2 regions of the Rhizobium sp. IBUN genome follow, and region 1 is predicted to be linked to the other one. Evidence: riboswitches for the same ligand, from Rfam matches in the RefSeq annotation. Region 1 holds a riboswitch; the other holds the start of a gene.
What was found. A riboswitch is a leader RNA that binds a small molecule or an ion and turns the genes downstream of it on or off. The one in region 1 is predicted to bind thiamine pyrophosphate.

Region 1 (4,618 bases):
CCAGCGACGACGCGCCGCCCATGGCGGCAAAAAGAAGCCTCCTGCCGAAGGTCCCTGAACCCCGGAGAAGCGCCGCACGGCGCGCGCTCACCAACGTCATCGAAATCAGCAAAGCGAGAGCCGCCGCGGAGATCGAGATAGCCAGGCTGGTCGCAGCCGATTGCCAGAAGATGGGCTCGCGCAAGAGCTTCATCAGATCGGACCGCAGGCCGGCCAGGACCACAGACATTAGAGGGAACGCTAGAAACAGCGTGGCAAGCAGCAGGACGCCACTATCCGCAAGCCGCGCGCCCGGTAGTCGCCCATCCGGACGCCTGACAGGCTTGCCAACTGTCATCCCTTCGTCCTCGGGAGCGGGGAGAAGCGACAGGGCTCCGAGGATCATTGATGTAAGTACGATCTGAAGCAGGGAAAGCGTAACGGCACGGCCAGGGTCGAAATCGAAGCGCAGGGACTGATAGATGGCAACCTCGACCGTCGTTGCCGCAGGGCCACCACCCAACATCAGCACAAGCGTGAAGCTCGTGGCGCACAGCATGAAAATCAGGCCGGCGATACCGGGGACGACCGAGCGCAGGACCGGCCATTCGATGAAGCGAAAAGTCGAGCCGGAGCGCATGCCCAAGCCACTCGCCATCAGCCAATATTCCGATGGCACACGGTCCAGTGCGGCCAGCATCAGGCGGGCCGCCAGTGGCATGTTGAAGAAGACATGCGCCAGCAGGATCCCCGAGAGCCCATATATGCTGACCGGTTCCGCCAGGCCGAACTTAAGCAGCGCCGAGTTCATGATGCCCTGCCGCCCCCAGATACCGATCAATCCGAGCGCCCCAATCAGAACAGGAAGCCCCATCGGCACGGCCATCAGCCTGATAATCCAGATACGGCCGGGGAAATGCCGTTGACGCGCCAGGGCTTGCGCGACCGGAATGGCAAAAACGATGGAGAGCGCGGTGGAGAGCACGGCCTGCAACAGCGTGAAACGCAATATCCGCAGGATGTACGGTTCAAACACGGTCGCAAGAATCGACGAACCGCCGCTCGAGAGAAGCAAAGCAAGGATCGCAAGGCCGACGAAAGCGATAATGCCGGCGAGGCTCGCGGCCCCGCCCAGCATCGCCCGTCGCATCTCTGCCTTGGTCAAAAGCATCAGTTCATGCTCATGGCAGCCAGCCACTCGTCGATCCAGGCTTTGCGATTCTCGGCAACTTCGTCAGAGCTCATCAGAAAGGTCTTTGATGGCTTCACGAGCTTGCCGAACGCATCCGGCAGCGGTTGCGATGTCGCGGAAACCGGCATCATCCAGTTGTTGGTCGGAATGGTGTCCTGGAAGCCCGGCGTCACCATGAATTTCAGGAAATCGCGCGCAAGTTCCTTGTCAGGCGCATTCTTCAGCAGTCCGGCCACTTCGATCTGTATGTAATGGCCCTCTGAAAATGCAGCGGCCTGGTAGCGGTCCGTATTCTCCGCGACCATGTGATAGGCAGGCGATGTCGTGTAGGAAAGCACCATCGGTACTTCCCCCTTGGTGAACAGCCCATAGGCCTCTGACCAACCGGGCGTTACCGTCAAAACCCGCTTCTTGAGTTTCGCCCAGGCCTCCGGCGCCTTGTCGCCGTAGACGGATTTTACCCACAACAGGAGACCGAGCCCGGGCGTCGAGGTGCGCGGGTCCTCGATGACGATCTTCTGCGAAGGGTCGCCTTCGACTAGGTCCTTCATGCTTTGCGGCGGGTTCTTGATCGTCTGGGTATCGTAGATGACGGCGAAGTGGCCATAGTCGTACGGCACGAATACATCGTCCTTGTAGTCGCCCGGCACCTTGAGCCCGCCGACATCGATACCGCTCGCATCGAACAGGCCGGTCGCCTTCGCTTCCGTGGTCAGGTTCGTATCCAAGCCAAGCACGATATCTGCCTTCGTGCCGGCGCCTTCGAGCTTAAGACGCGACAACAGTGCCACGCCATCCGCCACGCTGACGAAATTGACATTGCAGCCGCAGGTCTTCTCGAACGCTTCCTTGACCTTCGGCCCCGGACCCCATTCGGATATGAAGCTTTCATAAGTGTAGACGGTAAGCGTCTTGTCTGCCGCCTGCGCGCCGGCGCCGGTCAGGGTTGCAGTCGCGATGAAGATCGTGGCAAGCAACGAACGGCTCGGGAATTTGAATTTGAACATGGCACCTCTCCTCTGGTTTGCTTGAAGGGGAAAAGGGCGGTGCCAGATGTCACGCGTCTAATCCCTCCGCCGGTGTTAGCCGGATCAGGTTCCGCGGGTTGGCTTTCAGCCTCTCAGCCGCGTGCCTGATGGCACGGGCACCCCGTTAGAGCGCTTGAGATGTATCGCCACGCTAGGCGTCTTGCAAGGGGCGGCCCTTGGGCCGCCATTGGCATTTACTCGGCGGCTTCGGCACTTGCCGCCGGTCGCACCTCTACCACGCGTGGCAACTGCGTGGGTTTCAGCATCAAGGCAGCACAAAGGCCGATGAGAGCGATCGCGCACGAAGCGATGAAAAGCGGCGTGAACGCATTGGCATAGACGTCGGCGACGGCCTGCCGCACCTGCTCCGGCAACGCCGCGAGCATCTTTGGCGTCAGCTGCTCGATATCGGTCACGCCGGGAATGGAGAGTCCGGTCTTGCCGAGCTGCGAGCCGATGATCGCACCATAAATGGAGATGGCAATCGATGCACCGCCCATGCGTGACAGCGTCACTGATCCCGTTGCGGCGCCGACGTCGCGCGCCGGAGCGGCATTCTGGACGCCGATGACCGGGACCTGCTGTGCTAGGCCGACGCCGAAGCCGTGGAGAGCCATCACCGCCCCGATCACCATGACCGGTGTTCCGACATGAACCTGAGTGAGCAGCACAAACGCGATGGCACTGCAGGTCAGGCTTGCGATCGCGAACGGCTTGTAGCGCCCGGTGATGGAGATGATGCGGCCCGCAGAGAGCGACCCGCAGACGATGCCGCCGGTCAGAAGAATGAAGAAGGCCCCGGCCGCGGACGGCGAAAGGCCGGTCGTCGTCTGCAGGAACAATGCGAAATAATTGACCATGCCGATGCCGATCGCGCCACTCATGATTGACATGATGAGCAGCAGGCTGAATGTCGAATTGCGAAACAGCGACAGGGGAACGATCGGCTCCGCGGCGCGACGCTCGACGAAGATCCAACCGATCGCCGCCGCTACACCGAGCGCCATGATCGCCAGGCTTTGAGGAGCGACAAGCGAGCCGAAAACCTGAGAGCCATCGGCGGCGAGAACGATGCTTGCCGTCGTCAAGGCGAGCAGCAGGGCGCCGGCGTAATCGATCTTCGGACGGCGGTTGGGCTTCCGGTAGGGCAGCATCAAAGCCAGACCGACAAGGACGACGAAACCGATCGGAACATTGACGAGGAAGATCGAGCGCCAGCCGAAAAGATCGCTCATTGCCCCGCCAAGGACGGGTCCGATAGCGCCCGAGGCCATCAGAACGAGGCTGGAATAGCTCTGGTACCGCGCCCGTTCGCGCGGCTCGAAGAGGTCCGCGTTGACGGCGAAGATCGAGACCATGATCCCGCCTCCGCCAAGTCCCTGCAGCACGCGGGCCGCAATCAGCGTGTTCATGGATACCGCCAGTCCGCAGACGGCGGAACCGACCGTGAAGATCATGATCGCGGCCATCATTACATACTTGCGGCCGAAGAGATCACCGAGCTTGCCATAGAGCGGCATCACCGCGCTCACGGCGAGAAGATAGGCGGAGCCGACCCAGCTGAACCGCTCGAGGTGGCCGAACTCGCCGACGATCGTCGGCAAAGCCGTTGCGACGATCTGGTTGTCGAGTGTCGCCATGAACATGGCCGCCATCAGGAAAAGGAAGAGGATGAACCGCCGGCGGTGATCCGTCACAAGCGGCGCCGCGGCAATTTGAGTATCCATGAAGTGTCGTTCCATATTGGGGAGTGCTTATTTATGTGCTATTAGCATATATTTGTCAATGTCACTTGATTGACAATGGCATATTTTCAATTGACGCCTGAGATGCTATGTTTCCGCAATGAACGAGAGCTTGACGAATCTGACCGATACTGACGCCGAGACGCACGAGCCTGACATCCTGCGCATTGGGCAAAGCATGACCCGTATGCGTCTCATGACCGGGCGGAGACTGATCGGTCGGCTCGCGATCCAAAGTGTCGCACCGGGCCTCGAGCTGTCACACCTCGACGTGCTGGACGCTGTGCGGCGTGCACATGAGGCTGGCGACGTAACGGTTGGGACGATTGCCGAGATGATGCGGATCGACCCCTCGCGCGCAAGCCGCATCGTCGCTGAAATGGTGGGGCGGAATATTCTGCGGCGAAAGGCATCTCAGGCGGATGCGCGGCGGATCATCGTCGTGATGACGCCGCTCGGGCAGAGGCTGCTGTCGGAAATACGCGCGCAGAAGCTCGCATTCGTTTCCGAAGTGGTCAAAGACTGGAAGCCGGAGGAGATCGAGGCGTTCGGAGAGCTATTCGAGAAGTTCATTTCCGGCTTCGAAAGTGTTTTTGACGCTCGCGTCAAGGATATCGCTGACGAAGCCTGAGCCGCGGCCCTTTCCCTTCCCCCCTGGTTTGCGCTATGGGCAG
Region 2 (4,618 bases), on a different contig from region 1:
AAGCCGTGGACAAAGACCAGCGCATGCCCGCCCTGGATGTTCTGGTGGAACCAGGCGCGCCCCTCTGGAACGGTGTCGATCTCCTTGACGCTGGTCACCGCAAAATCGGTTGCGGGATTGGGCGGTAGACGCTTCGGCCATTGGACTGTGCCTGAGGCCCGTTTCGGCGGAATGGAGACGTCAACCGCCGTCAGGTAGGGCTTTGGGCTGCGTTCGCCGGTGAAGAGCGTCGCCGGGTCGCCGGAAGGTTCGCGCGTGGTTGCGACCAGCATGCTGACCTTTGAGGTATTCTGCGTTGCCGCCGATAGCGCAACAGGGGCCATGACTCCGCTTGGATGACCGCAGCTGGCAAGAACTGCCGCGACGAGCAAAGGTGCAAGTGTCCGAACAGTACGGGCAGCAATCACGTTCCGGTTCCCTCATTGAAACGCAAGCACCTTACGGTGGCCGGGCTTTGGTGAAGTACTCTCACAGAAACGACGCGAATGTTACGTGCAATTCGCGCTCCATGCCCTAGGGCCACGACGAACGATCCACGACAAGCTCAATTCGGGTCTGAAGCCGTCTACCCATCTCGAGCTACGCCTTCGGCTTCCGCAGCTTCACTGCCACACAATGCTTGTTTTCGGCATCCCAAACGCTGTCGGTCCTGCAGACCGGCTGCTTCGGCGAGCAGGACTTTCCCGCCAAGGTGGATTTCAAACTGCGAGTGCACAGGCACCTCCCTTTTTCCCAACCCCAATTTTCGGGACAACTGACGCAACGCTTCGTCTTCGGATCAACGAACCGGCCGGTCCCACAGGAACAGGTCGAGCGCTTGGCATCCCACGACGCGCCCGCGGCGCACGCGACGCAAGTTTTCCTTCTCGAATCCCAGTTTTTCCCCTCCGGACAAGTTCCACTCTCATTGACCGCATTGCCGGGAGCCTTCGCCGAAGGGTGCTTTTGTGGCTCGATCGCCTGCTGGCCGGGACAAGTCAGCTTCTGATCGCACTGCAGCGAGCAGCCGACCACCCCGCGAGACCGGTTGACCGGCGTGTCTGGATATTCAAAGGGACAGGGCATCTGCTGCGCGCCTGCCGTCCATCCGAACAGCAAGATCAAACCGAAGAGAAGAAGACGACATCCCAACATTTCAGAAGACTAGGCCCCGACATATCATCTGTCCAGCTTGTCACAGGCGCGACCCTGGACCTGCGCACGGGAGTTCGCTTGACCAGCAGCTGGGAGCGGATCCAATGGCCCGGCGTATCGATCAGACCTCATTTCCGTGCCGGAGCCGGAGCCCGATGATGTCGAGGTGGACGCCGCTCGCCTCCTCCAGGGCATTTCCCGGCATCGCCGGGCTCACCCGGCGATGTCCATTTTATGGATGACAGGCGCGCGCTTCTCTGCGAGAAGAAGGCAGTGAGAGACAGGGGCGCCCTCCCAAGGGGCTGAGAAGGACCCTTTGAACCTGAACCGGATAATGCCGGCGGAGGGAGTCGCTCGGGACGTTTCGCCTCCTGCGTCAGTCCCCGCGCCTTTCTCCCCGATCGAAAGGCGCACCATGCAAGATCAGACCTTACCGGGAATACTGCTCAGCGAGTTGCGCGCGCAACCGCCGCTTGTTCACTGCATCACCAACTTCGTTGCCATGAATATCGCAGCCAATGTGCTTCTGGCCGCCGGCGCGTCTCCCGCCATGGTGCATGCGGAAGAAGAGGCTGGCGAGTTTGCGGCGATCGCAGGCGCACTGACAATCAACATCGGCACACTGTCGTCATCCTGGTTGCGCGGCATGGAGGCGGCAGCCCTCGCCGCCAGCCAGTCCGGCAAGCCATGGGTTCTCGATCCGGTTGCCCATTATGCCACCGGCTTCCGCCGGGCGGCCGTTGATCGGCTGCTGGAACTCGGTCCGACGGTCATTCGCGGCAACGCCTCCGAGATTATCGCCCTTGCCGGTGGCGAAAGCCGGGGCCAGGGGGTGGACAGTCGTGACGGGGTCGAACAGGCCGAGGAATCAGCCCGGCTGATTGCGAGGACACACGGTGCGACGGTCGCGGTAACCGGCGTGGTTGATTTCGTCACCGACGGTGAACGAGCTGCCTGGATTGAAGGCGGGTCTGCCTTGATGCCTCAGGTGACCGCACTCGGCTGCGCACTGACCTGCCTCGTCGGAGCATTCACGGCGATCCGGCCTGCCGCGCCGTTCGAGGCAACGGTTGCAGCGCTTGCGACCTTTGCTGTTGCCGGCGAGATGGCAGCCAGCAGGGCTGATGGCCCGGGTTCGTTTTCTCCGGCGTTTCTCGATGCGCTTGCAGCGCTTGACGCCGCGCTTCTCGATCACCATGCGAGGGTGCGTTCCGCATGAGAAACATCGACCTTTCACTCTATCTCGTCCTCGATCCCGGTCTTTGTGCCGGCTTCGGCATGGTGGAGACCGCGCGGGCGGCTGTTGCTGGCGGAGCGACCGTTGTCCAGCTGCGCGACAAGCATGCCGATACACCCCTGATGATCGAAACAGGTCGGGCGCTCAAGGCGGCTTTGTCTGGCACCGGTGCCTTGCTCATCGTCAACGATGACGTCGAGGCTGCCGTCGCAATTGGTGCTGACGGTCTGCACATCGGGCAAGAGGACTTGGATGCGCCAACTGCCCGCGCGCGGATTGGAGACGATATGATCCTTGGCCTCTCCGTTGAGACCGAGGCACTGGCCGCGCGGGTCGATCCGGCAATCGTCGACTACGCGGGTATCGGCCCGGTCTTTGCGACATCGACGAAGGCGGATCACAAGGAGCCGACCGGTTTCGCTGGCCTTGCACGCCTCGTGCGCGTCTGCCCCGTTCCCGCAGTCGCGATCGGCGGGCTGAAGGCGGTTCATGTCGGGGATGCCTTTGCTGCTGGCGCTGACGGTCTTGCCGTCGTCTCTGCGATCTGCGGCACCCGTGACCCTGAGGCGGCGGCTCGTGAGATCGCGGAAAACATCAGAAAGGTTCACCGATGATCCGAAACGTTCTCTCCATTGCCGGATCCGATCCTTCCGGCGGCGCCGGAATCCAGGCGGACCTGAAGGCATTCTCTGCCCGCGGTGTCTACGGCATGGCGGTGCTGACCGCGCTGACGGCACAAAACACACAGGGCGTTTGCGGGGTCCATCTGGTTCCGGCTGCCTTCGTCGCCGACCAGATCAAGGCAGTGTTTGCCGATGTCCGCGTTGATGCAATCAAGATCGGCATGATTGCCAATGCCGAAATTGCCGACGCTGTCGCCGATGCGATCGAACCCCACAAAGGCATTCCGATCGTTCTCGATCCGGTCATGGTCGCCAAGGGCGGGGCTGGCCTCCTCGATCTGTCTGCGATCGACGTCCTCACCCGCCGGCTGCTGCCGCTCGCGACGCTGCTTACTCCCAATCTTCCGGAAGCGGCAGCACTCCTGCATGGACCTTCGGCCGATACCCGCGCGGCCATGGCCGAGCAGGCGCAAAGCCTGCGTGCTCTTGGCCCGGAGGCGGTGCTGGTCAAGGGCGGTCATCTGCCAAGCCAGGAGAGCCCTGATGTCCTGGCGACAGCCGCGGGACTGAGCTGGTTCGAGGGGCTCCGGATACCGACGGCGAACACGCATGGCACCGGCTGTACACTATCGAGCGCGCTTGCCGCTGAGCTCGCGAAGGGGGCGACGCTGCCCGAGGCAGTGGCGGAGGCGAAAAGCTACCTCGCCCATGCCGTCGCGCAGGCGGATACGCTTTCTGTCGGTTCCGGGCACGGGCCGGTTCAGCATTTTCATGAGCTTTGGACGTTGAGAGAGGGACATTCGAGATGACACTGGCGATCAGCGAACAAACCATCATCATCACCGGGGCCGGGCGTGGCCTGGGCGCCGCCATCGCTGCTGCCTTTGCCCGCGAAGGCGCGAAGGTCGCAATCAACTACCGCAACAGCCGCATCGAGGCCGAGGCGCTTGCCGCGTCGTTGGGTGATCGTGCCCGGGCGTTCCAGGCGGATGTCCGCGACAGCGAGGCCGTCAAGCGCATGGTGGCCGAGGTCAAGGATACACTCGGTGCGCCGACGACAGTCGTGCACAACGCCTTGACCGACTTCAGCTTCAACGGAGACGCCCGATCGAAGCTCGATCAATTGACCTGGGGTGAAATGACATCCCAGCTCGATACGGCCGTGAAGGGGGCGTTGAACCTGATCCAGGCCACCCGCCCGGTCATGGCCACTGCAGGTTTTGGGCGGATCATCACGATCGGCACCAATCTCTTCCAGAACCCGGTGGTGCCCTACCATGACTACACGGCTGCCAAGGGTGCGCTTCTGTCCTTGACCCGCACGGCGGCCGCAGAGCTTGGCCCATCAGGCATTACCGTCAACATGGTCTCGGGCGGCTTGCTGCGCGCCACTGAAGCGAGCAGCGCCACACCGGATGCGGTCTTCGATCTGATTGCGGCGAGCACGCCCCTCCGGCAAGTGACGACGCCCGGGGAAATGGCTGACGCGGTCCTGTTTTTCGCAAGCCACTGGGCACGCGCCGTTACCGGGCAGAACCTCATCGTCGATGGCGGGCTCGTCTTCGGCTGAGGCAAAGCCTCCTCAGGACTTGACCGCACCCGCGGTCAAGCCGGCGATGATGTG

Region 2: another riboswitch for thiamine pyrophosphate. It lies ahead of thiM (hydroxyethylthiazole kinase); the one in region 1 lies ahead of thiB (thiamine ABC transporter substrate binding subunit).

What each region holds. Positions count from the first base shown of each region.
Region 1 covers NZ_AZNV01000001.1:260,597-265,214, reverse strand. The annotation lists gene thiP (thiamine/thiamine pyrophosphate ABC transporter permease ThiP) at 1-1,150, opposite strand, end outside; gene thiB (thiamine ABC transporter substrate binding subunit) at 1,150-2,178, opposite strand; TPP riboswitch at 2,223-2,333, opposite strand; gene RHIBUN_RS0101170 (MDR family MFS transporter) at 2,394-3,926, opposite strand; gene RHIBUN_RS0101165 (MarR family transcriptional regulator) at 4,045-4,575, shown strand.
Region 2 covers NZ_AZNV01000028.1:77,082-81,699, reverse strand. The annotation lists partial or broken gene RHIBUN_RS0122885 (alpha/beta hydrolase) at 1-323, opposite strand, end outside; TPP riboswitch at 1,407-1,500, shown strand; gene thiM (hydroxyethylthiazole kinase) at 1,550-2,353, shown strand; gene thiE (thiamine phosphate synthase) at 2,350-2,985, shown strand; gene thiD (bifunctional hydroxymethylpyrimidine kinase/phosphomethylpyrimidine kinase) at 2,982-3,803, shown strand; gene RHIBUN_RS0122860 (3-oxoacyl-ACP reductase) at 3,800-4,564, shown strand; gene RHIBUN_RS0122855 (carbohydrate ABC transporter permease) at 4,577-4,618, opposite strand, start outside.